Regions from separate parts of the Burkholderia pyrrocinia genome, predicted to be linked through region 2. Evidence: riboswitches for the same ligand, from Rfam matches in the RefSeq annotation. Region 2 holds a riboswitch; the other holds the start of a gene.
What was found. Region 2 has a riboswitch for manganese ahead of JYG32_RS26165 (sodium:calcium antiporter). Riboswitches for the same ligand answer to the same signal wherever they lie in the genome.

Region 1 (5,187 bases), on a different replicon from region 2:
ATTCGCACGACTTCCGAGCCTTTTTCATAGACGGTCATCGTATAGAAGTTGTTGATCTCGACGTAGCTCTCCGGGCGCACCGGGTGCGCCATCGGGCCTGCATCCTCGGCGAACTGCAACTGGCGCAGCACGCGCACGTCCTCGATGCGCTTGACCGCGCGGGCCGTCGATTCGACGTCGTCGCCCGCGGCCATGTCGGCCGAGAATTCCTGGTCGCGAAACACCGTCAGGCCTTCCTTCAGGCTCAACTGGAACCAGTCGCGGCAGGTCACTCGGTTGCCCGTCCAGTTGTGGAAGTATTCGTGGCCGACCACCGATTCGATGTTCGCGAAGTCGGTGTCGGTCGCGGTCTCGGGGTTCGCCAGCACGTACTTCGTGTTGAAGATGTTGAGCCCCTTGTTTTCCATCGCGCCCATGTTGAAGTCGCCGACCGCGACGATCATGAAGCGGTCGAGATCGAGCTCGAGGCCGAAGCGCTTTTCGTCCCAGCGGATCGAGTGGATCAGCGAATCCATCGCGTGACGCGTCTTGTCGAGATCGGCCGGCTCGACCCACACCTGCAGCAGCTTTTCCTTGCCCGAGCCGGTCGTGATCTTTTCCTCGATCGCGACGAGCTTGCCCGCGACGAGTGCGAACAGGTAACTTGGCTTGCGGAACGGGTCTTCCCATTTCGCGAAGTGGCGGCCGTCAGGCAGGTCGCCCGAATCGACGAGGTTGCCGTTCGACAGCAGCACCGGGTATGCGGCCTTGTCGGCGCGCAGCGTGACCGTGTACGACGCCATCACGTCGGGGCGGTCGAGGAAGTAGGTGATGCGGCGAAAGCCCTCGGCTTCGCACTGCGTGAAGAAGTTGCCGCTCGACACGTACAGGCCCGACAGCGTCGTATTCTGGTCGGGCGCGCACGCGCTTTCGAGCGTCAGCTCGAATGCGTCGGGGACGTTCTCGACCGTCAGCCCGTGTTCGTGCGCGCGGACGGCGCCGTGCGGCGCGCCGTCCAGCCGTGCGCCGAGGAATTCGAGCGCTTCGCCCATCAGCTCCAGGTGCGGCGCGGGCGCGGCGTCCGGATTGCGGCGCACGCGCATCGTATTCCTGACGATCGTGCGGGCCGGCGCGAGATCGAATTCGAGCGCGACGGAATCGATGAGGAAGGCCGGCGGCGTGTAGTCGGCGCGGCGGATCACGGTGGAGGAGGCGTTGTCGGACATGGTCGTCGAGATCGGTGGAGTGGGGGACGGGCCCGCGGCACGGGCCGGGCGAACCGGGCCATTGTACAAAGGCTTGCGGCTGCGTGCCGGGCGAACTTTTTACCGCTTTCGGCAGTCCGCGTATTATCGGCATCCCGTCCGGTTCGCGCGGTGCGACGAACGGGTGACGGATCGACGAGGATCAACATGAAACGCGAATGGATTTTTCGCGGTGCGGGCTGGGCGGCGGCGCTGTGCGTGGCGCTGCTGACGGGCTGCACCAGCTATGTGACGACCCAGGTCACGGCCTTCTCCGACTGGAGCGGCAGCGACGCGACACGCACCTATGCGTTCACGCGCACCGATGCGCAGAAGAACAGCATCGAGCAGTCGACCTACGAGCCGATCGTCGCGAGCGAGTTGTCCGCGTATGCGTTCCGGCAGGTGCCGCAGGCGCAGGCGCGGTATCTGGTCGGGCTGACCTATGCGGTCGGCAGCGATCTCGTGACGGTGCCGCAACCGGTCTACTACGATCCCTGGTTCGTCGGGCCGGGGCCGTACTGGCGGCGCGGGCCGTGGGGCCCGTGGGGCCCCTGGGGGCCGATGCCGGCCGGCTACGTCGCGCAGACGTACCAGGTGTTCGACTACACGCTCGGCATCCGCATCACCGAGCGCGCGACGGGCAAGGAGGTCTACAACGTGTCCGCGCGCACGACCGGCGACAACGGCACGCTGCTGTACGCGATGCCGTTCCTTGCGCGCAGCGCGCTCGCCGATTTCCCGCTGTCGAATGGCGCGGTCCGCTCGGTCCGGCTGCCGGTCGACAAGCGTGGCGGGCCGGCAGCGCCGGCCGCCAACGAGCGCGCGGTGCCGGCGGCGCCGGCTTCGGGCGCGGCGGTCGCGAAGTAACGCGGCGCCAGCATCGGCGCGGCCGCCCGGCCGCGCCGGCCACCTCTGTCCGTCAGGCCCCGATGCCCAGCAGCGCCAGTGCGCCGAGCACGACGAACAGCACGGCTGCGATCCCGTGCACGAGCTTCGTCGGCAGGCGGTGCGCGAAGCGGTCGCCGAGCAGGATCGCGGGCACGTTCGCGAGCATCATCCCGAACGTCGTGCCGGCCACGACACCGATGTAGTCCTGGAAGCGCGCGGCAAGCGCGACGGTCGCGATCTGCGTCTTGTCGCCCATTTCCGCGAGGAAGAACGCGACGAGGGTCGCGCCGAACACGCCGAGCCGCGAGCGGTTGGCATTGGCTTCGTCGGCATCGAGCTTGTCCGGCACGAGGATCCACAACCCCATCGCGATGAACGAGAACGCGAGCGCCCAGCGCATGATCGACGGCGTGACGAGCGCGCCGAGCCATTCGCCGAGCGCGCCTGCGAAACCGTGGTTGACGAGCGTCGCGACGAGCACGCCGAGAATGATCGGCACCGGCTTGCGATAGCGCGCGGCCAGCACGAGGGAAAGCAGTTGGGTCTTGTCGCCGATTTCAGCGAGGGCGACGGCGCCGGTGGAGATCAGGAAGGCTTGGGACACGTATGGGGTTCCGCGGGCCGGTGTTGTGCGTGCGAGCGACGATCCACGGCGCGCCGGGCCCTGATGCGGCGCACTATGAACCATCGGTCTCGCCAGGCCTCGGTGGCTGCGTCCGCCATGGCCGAACGGCCAAGTCTGTTGACGGACGCCCCCATCACGATGCGCGCCGGGGGCGCGGGACATCGAGCGGAGCGGCTACTCCCCAATGAGCGGCGAATTCTAGCATGACGTGTCGCGCGCGGGAAAGCGGCCGGGTAGGGCAGCGAGGAGCGTTGGGGCGCGATCGGCGCGTGGCAACCTTCGACTGTCCGGCATGCGCGGCAGCGGATGCGCCGCGCATGCCGGGACGAGAGCCGGGTGGGCCGTTACGCTGCAGCCGCGCGGCGGGCCGCGCCGCGCTCGTGGACGAGCCTGCCGGCCGCATAGGTGCGGTACACCGCGCGGTCGTCGCCGAGCAGCGCGAGCGCGAACAGCAACTCCTCGAGCGAATCAGCACGCTTCGTGCGGCGCGCGAGCAGCGGCGTGGCCTGCGGATCGAGCACGACGAAGTCGGCCTCGGTGCGCGGCGCGAGCGTGCCGACCGTGTCGGCGAGGTCGAGCGCCTGCGCGGCGCCGGCCGTCGCGAGCCAGAACATCCGCGTCGCGCTCAGGTGGTGACCCGACAGCCGCGCGACCTTGTGCGCTTCGTTCATCGTCTGCAGCATCGAGAACGACGTGCCGCCGCCGACGTCGGTGGCGAGCGTGACGGGCACGTCGTATGCGCCGGCCTTGTCGAAATCGAACAGCCCGCTGCCGAGGAAGAAGTTCGACGTCGGGCAGTGCGCGACGACGGTGCGCGTCTCTGCCATCCGGCGGCGGTCCTCGTCGTCGAGGTGAATGCAGTGGCCGTACACCGCGCGCGGCCGCAGCAGCCCGTAGCGGTCGTAGATGTCGAGATAGCTGCGATGGCCGGGGAACAGCTCGGCCACCCATTTCACTTCGTCGACGTTTTCCGCGACGTGGCTCTGCACGAACACGTCCGGATGGCGCCGCGCGAGTTCGCCGCACGCTTCGAGCTGCGCCTCGGTCGACGTCGGCGCGAAGCGCGGCGTGAGCGCGTACATCTGGCGGCCCTTGCCGTGCCAGCGGTCGATCAGCTCGGCGCTGTCGTCATAACCCGATTGCGCGGTGTCGCGCAGGAATTCGGGGCAGTTGCGGTCCATCAGCACCTTGCCCGCGATCATCCGCAGGTCGCGCGCGTCGCTCGCCGCGAACAGCGCGTCGGCCGACTGCTTGTGCACCGTGCAGTAGACGAGCGCGCTCGTCGTGCCGCAGGCGAGCAGTTCGTCGACGAAGAAGTCGGCGACTTCGCGCGCATGCTCGGGATCGCCGAACTGGCGCTCGGTCGGGAACGTGTACTTGTCGAGCCACGGCAGCAGGCCCGGCGCCGGCGACGCGATCATGTCCGTCTGCGGATAGTGGATGTGCGTGTCGATGAAGCCGGGCACGATCAGCTTGTCGCGCAGGTCGTGGACGATCGCGTCGCGCGCGAGCGTCGCGGCGAGCTGCGCATGCGGGCCGGCCGCGACGACCTTGCCGTCGTCGACGATCAGAAGGCCGTCGGTCTCGTAGTTCGCGGCCTGGCTCGATTGCGCCGGGTCGCCGTTGAAGGTCAGCAGTTGGGAACGAAAAGCGGTTTGCGTCATGACGAATGGTCCTGCATCAAGGTAAGGCGAACAGAAGAAAGCGATCGACACCGCGCGGGCGACGGCATGGATGGCACCGCCCGCGCGAGGGCGGGACGGCGCTTCGCGAGTCGCCGCGACACACTGCGTGCGGCGCGGCCGGATGCGATTGCCCAGGCGCTCGTGGCGGCCGGGGCCGCCATCGCGTGGTTGCCGGCGAACCTCGCAGCGTTGGCGATCCCGACCGCTGCGGCGGCGAACGGGACGGCAAGCCGCGACCGCACGCGCCGGCGGGCGGCGACGGACCGCGCTATCGCCACGCGGGCGACGATCGCGCTGCACGCGCTCGCACCGGGCGCACGCGTGCGTTCGGCGCGGCGCAAGGCCGGGCCGGGAATCGCGAAGCGGATGCCGTTGCCGTGTTTCATCTGTCTAGCGCACCTCGATGCCGGCCGTCACGCGGCCTGCCAGTACGCGTCGAGGCGCGCGATCAGTGCGTCGCGCTGCGCCGGGTCGACGAACGACGCCTCGAAGCCGTTGCGGATCACCGCCTTGACTTCGGCATCCGTGAGCTGCAGCCCCGCGACCGTCGCGAAGTAGTTTTCATTGACGTAGCCGCCGAAATAGGCCGGATCGTCGGAGTTGATCGTCACCGCGACGCCGCGGTCGAGCAGTGCCTTCAGCGTGTGCTTCGCCATGTCGTCGAACACGCACAGCTTCAGGTTCGACAGCGGGCAGACGGTGAGCGCCGTGCGCGTGCGCGCGAGGCGTTCGACGAGCGCGGCGTCCTCGATGCTGCGCACGC
Region 2 (5,187 bases):
ACCAGGAAAGCCTCGCTGAAGCGGGCCAGCGCGAACACGGCGCCGACGGCGACGACCCACCAGTAGCGAGCGCCGAGTTGCTTCACGACGTCGCGGCGGATCGGGTTGATGCGCTTGTCGCCCGGCGCGCGCGCCGGCTCTTCGATACCGAACGCGAGCAGCGCCACGGCCAGCATGCCCGGGATCACGGCCAGCCAGAAGGCGAGGCGGAAGTCGTCGCGCCACATCAGCATGATGGCGACGGCCAGCAGCGGCCCGAGAAACGCACCCACCGTGTCGAGCGACTGTCGCAGCCCGTAGGCCGCGCCGCGCAGGTGGACCGGCGTGACGTCGGCCACGAGCGCATCGCGCGGTGCGCCCCGGATCCCCTTGCCGATCCGGTCGACGATCCGCGCCGTCACCACGACGCCGATCGTCGGTGCGATGGCGAACAGCGGCTTGCTGAGCGCGCCGAGCCCGTATCCGGCGACCGCCAGCCACTTGCGATTGCGCAGGTAGTCGCTCAACGTGCCGGAGAACACCTTGACGACCGGCGCCGTCGCCTCGGCGATCCCCTCGATGAAGCCGATCGTGGTCGCGCTCGCGCCGAGCCCCGCCATCAGGAACATCGGCAACAGGCTGTGGATGATTTCCGACGACACGTCCATCAACAGACTGACGCAGCCCAGCACCCAGACGCTGCGCGGAATCTGACGAAGAATGCCGGTCGATGATTCGGTCTGCATGGGTCGCTCTCGATTCGGGAATCCTGACACGAGACCACCGATACTACTGCAGGCCCGTGACACGCGGCACGCATGGGCTGTCGCGCCTGCCTCGCGCGCGCCGCCCTATTCCCCCGGCTCGCGCCGGATCTTCGCCTGCCGGCGCGAGCGGTCGTTCAGTATCTGGTGCCGGCGGTGGTCGGTCAGTTTCTTCCAGTCGCGCGCCTCGTCGCGCGTGCGCAGGCAGCCGACGCAAAAACCCGTTCGACCGTCAAACGCACACAGCTCGATACACGGCGATTTCACGGCCACGATCAGGCCGCCGTCGCGGGCGTCATCACTTCGACGGTCACATGCGACACGCCGTCGAAGCGCGCGATCAGCGCATGGTAGAAACGCGCATCGCGCGCCGCGTCGCCGGTCTCGACCGACACGATCGCGCTCATGTGCCCGGGGCCGACGCGCCAGACGTGCAGATCGTTGACCTTGTCGCCGAGCGCCTCGATCGCGCGCCGAACGTTGTCCGCCAGCTTGCGATCCACGTTGACGTCGAGCAGGATGCCGCCCGTATCGCGCATCAGCCCGTAGGCCCAGTTCGCGATCACCAGCGCGCCGACGATGCCCGCGAGCGGATCCATCCAGACCCATCCGAACGCACGCGCGAGCAGCAGGCCGACGATGGCCAGCACCGAAACGGCCGCATCGGCGATCACGTGAATGTAGGCCGACCGGATGTTGTGATCGCGGTGGGCCGCCGTATGCGAACCATGATCGTGATGCGCGTGATGCTCGTCGTCGTGGTCATGATCGTGGTCGTGATCATCGTGGTCGTGCCCATGATGATGGCCGTGGCCATGCCCGTGATGATGATCGCCGCTCAGCAGCCACACGCTGGCCAGGTTCACTGCGAGCCCCAGTACGGCGATCGGAATCGCTTCGCTGAATTGAATGGGCACGGGAGACAGAAGACGCGCGACCGCCTCATAGCCGATCAGCAACGCAATCATCGCCAGCACGATCGCGCTCGTGAATCCGGCGAGGTCGCCGAACTTGCCCGTGCCGAACACGAAACGCGGATCGTCGGCGTGCTTGCGCGCATAGGTATAGGCCAGCGCCGCGATCAGCATCGCGCCCGCATGCGTCGACATGTGCAGCCCGTCGGCGACGAGCGCCAGCGACCCGAACAACGTGCCGCCGACGATCTCGGCCACCATCATCGCCGTACACAGGCCGATGACCATCCACGTCTTCCGTTCGTTCTGCTCGTGCGCGGCGCCCAGAAACGCATGGCTGTGCCCGCCGCCGGCCGCCGTGCCGTTGAATCCGTTCATGTTCGTTCCGCTTACTTGAAATAGCTGTGGACGACCTCGATGAGCTGCTCGGTCGCGCTGCCTTCGTGCGCGTCGGGCGTGTCCGCATCGACGAGGTGCGACCGGATGTGGTCCTCCAGCACGACGGCCAGCAAACCGTTCATCGCACCGCGGCAGCTCGTGATCTGCTGCAGCACGTCGTTGCACCCGCGCTCTTCCTCGAGCGCGCGCTCGATCGCTTCGACCTGGCCCTTGATACGGCGCACGCGGTTCAGCAGCTTCTGTTTTTCACGAACTGTGTGACTCATCGATTGCTCCTGTATAGGGTGGGGGAGTATATCTCCAAAGTGTTTTCCACATAGGGTAGAGGGGTATATTTTTTCGAGATGAAGGCTTGTCGAAAGAAAACCGCTCGGCTAGACTTGCGCTCGTCTTTGGGGAGTAGCCTGCTTTCCGTCCCCCGGAAAGCGAACGCGTCAACACACTCGGCCTTCGGCCGTGGCGCGTTCGACCGAATCGGTTTGGCGAGACCATGGGCGTATCGCGTCGTTCCTGGTCGGACGTCGGCGGATGCGCCATGGTTCGTCAGCGTCCGACCACGGAGTCACCATGTTCCTCCCCGCCCTTCCCCCGCGCCCCATCGCCCGCTACGCACCTGCCTGCGGAGGCGCCGCATGACTTTCATGTTCCTCGAACTGGCGTTCATGCTGGTCGTCATCCTCGTGGCCGCCGAGGTCTTCACCAATGCGCTCGAACATCTCGGCGAACGTCTGAAGATTTCCGAAGGCGTGACGGGTTCGCTGTTCGCGGCCGTCGGCACCGCGCTGCCCGAAACGATGGTGCCGCTGCTCGCGCTGGCCGGCGGCACGGCGAACCAGGCCGTGAACGAGGAAATCGGCGTCGGCGCGATTCTCGGCGCGCCGCTGATGCTCGCGACGCTGACCACCTTCCTGATGACGCTCGCCGTGATCCGCTCGCGCGGGCTGCGCGGCACGATCGCACCCGAGCGTACGGGCTTCGTGCGCGACATGAACTACTTCCTCGCCGCGTTCTCGCTGGCGACCGCGGCGATGTTCGTCCCGCACCACAACTGGGCCGTGCGCGCGCTGCTCGCCGTGATGCTGGTCGGCATCTACGTGATGTACGTCGTGATGACGTTCCGCGCGTCGAGCCAGCTTGTCGATGCCGGGCACGGCACCGAGGCGCCGCATGCGATGTTCCTGGCGCGCACGGGCCTGCCGACCAACCTGGCAACCATCGCGCTGCAGTTGCTGCTCGGCGTCGCGCTGCTGGTCGGCGGTGCGAAGGGCTTCATTCACGGCGTGGAAGGCGTGTCGCACGTGCTCGGCGTATCGGCGCTGCTGCTGTCGCTGATCATCGTGCCGATTGCCACGGAATTGCCGGAGAAGGTCAACAGCGTGCTGTGGATCCGCCGCAATAAGGACACGCTCGCGTTCGGCAACATCACCGGCGCGATGGTGTTCCAGGGCACGCTGCTGCCGGCGATCGGCATCATGCTGACGCCGTGGGAGCCGCGCCCCGAAGTGCTGACCGGCGTGATCATCACGCTCGCGGCGGCGGCCTGGATGCGCGTCAATGCCCGCACGCGCGGGCTCGCGATCTGGGCGTTGCTGGCGAACGGTGCGGGCTATGCGGGATATCTGTTCCTGACACTGGCACGCTGACGCCCGGATCGGGCACGCTGCCCGGCAGGCGCACGCACGCGGACGCGGCAACGGCCGCCGCGTCCGTGCCGTGTACATCGTTGCACGGATGCGGGCGACAGTAACGCCCGCATCCGGACGATCAGGATGCCTTGACCAGCTTGACGATCGTCAGCGTGCCGTTGACGTTCTCGATCCGGACCTTGACCTTGTCGCCCGCATGCACCTGCGCGAGCATGGCCGCGTCCTTCGCCTTGAACGCCATCGTCATCGGCGGCATTCCGACGTTGTCGAGTGCGCCGTGCTTCAGCGTGACCTTGCCGCTCGCGGCATCGACCTTCTTCACTTCGGCGTCGGTCAGCGCCGCATGCGACTCGGCCGAACCGTCCGACGACATCTTCATGCCGGACATTTCACCGGCGGCAAAGGCGGGAGTTGCGAAAGCGCCGATCGCGAGAACGGCGGCGGTGGTAGCAATCAATTTCTTCATCGGGATTCTCCGGTTTGGGTGGATGGCACGTTCATGCCGTGAGGAACTGCATCGGAATGCCGCGCATCGCCCGCGCGTCGCACGCGACGGCGCTGCAGCAGAAGCCACGCGGCGGGAATGACGAACATCGACAGCAGCGGCGCCGTGACCATGCCGCCGACCATCGGCGCGGCGATGCGCTGCATGACTTCGGAGCCGGCGCCGTGCCCGACCATGATCGGCACGAGGCCGGCGAGCACGACGGCGACCGTCATCGCCTTCGGCCGCACGCGCAGCACCGCGCCTTCGCGAATCGCGTCGAGCAGCAGCGCATCGGTCAGCGGTTCGCCGGTATCGAGCCGGCGCGTCAGCGCGCCCTTCAGGTACAGCAGCATCACGACGCCGAACTCGGCGGCCACGCCTGCCAGCGCGATGAAACCCACCGACGTCGCGACGGATACCGCATGGCCGAGTGCCCACACGAGCCAGAAGCCGCCGACCAGCGCAAACGGCACCGTCGACATCAGCAGCAGCGCGTCCGCCACCGAGCCGAACGTGAGGAACAGCAGCAGGAAGATCACGACGAGCGTCACCGGCACGACGGTGCGCAGCGTCGCCGCCGCGCGTTCGAGATACTCGAACTGCCCCGACCACGCGATCGAATAACCGGGCGGCAACGCGACCTGTTGCGCGACGGCCTGCTGCATCGCGCGGACCGCCGTGTTCAGATCCGTGCCGCGGATATCGACGTACACGTAGCCGGACAGTCGCGCGTTCTCGCTGCGGATCATCGGCGGGCCGTCGGCAATTGCGACGCGCGCGACGTCGCCGAGGCGGATCTGCGCACCGCGTGCCGTGACGACCGGCAGTTGCCGCAGGTTCTCGAGCGAATCGCGAATCTCGCGCGGATAGCGGATGTTGATCGGGAAACGCTCGCGCCCCGCGATCACTTCGCCGACGTCCTCGCCGCCGACCGCCGACGACACGACCGACTGGATATTGGCGACCGACAGCCCGTAGCGCGCGGCGGCGAGCCGGTC

Region 1: it holds a riboswitch for manganese, as region 2 does, so the genes downstream of both, JYG32_RS09410 (TMEM165/GDT1 family protein) here and JYG32_RS26165 (sodium:calcium antiporter) in region 2, are expected to answer to the same signal.

What each region holds. Positions count from the first base shown of each region.
Region 1 is NZ_CP070977.1:2,020,684-2,025,870, reverse strand. Features, by position in the region: gene pepN (aminopeptidase N) at 1-1,205, opposite strand, end outside; gene JYG32_RS09415 (DUF4136 domain-containing protein) at 1,392-2,093, shown strand; gene JYG32_RS09410 (TMEM165/GDT1 family protein) at 2,146-2,718, opposite strand; yybP-ykoY riboswitch at 2,797-2,934, opposite strand; gene guaD (guanine deaminase) at 3,084-4,403, opposite strand; gene JYG32_RS09400 (hypothetical protein) at 4,400-4,810, opposite strand; gene JYG32_RS09395 (adenosine deaminase) at 4,838-5,187, opposite strand, start outside.
Region 2 is NZ_CP070978.1:1,803,322-1,808,508, forward strand. Features, by position in the region: gene JYG32_RS26145 (MFS transporter) at 1-725, opposite strand, end outside; gene JYG32_RS26150 (DUF1289 domain-containing protein) at 831-1,016, opposite strand; gene dmeF (CDF family Co(II)/Ni(II) efflux transporter DmeF) at 1,019-2,035, opposite strand; gene JYG32_RS26160 (metal/formaldehyde-sensitive transcriptional repressor) at 2,047-2,322, opposite strand; yybP-ykoY riboswitch at 2,439-2,615, shown strand; gene JYG32_RS26165 (sodium:calcium antiporter) at 2,689-3,699, shown strand; gene JYG32_RS26170 (copper-binding protein) at 3,821-4,174, opposite strand; gene JYG32_RS26175 (efflux RND transporter permease subunit) at 4,165-5,187, opposite strand, start outside.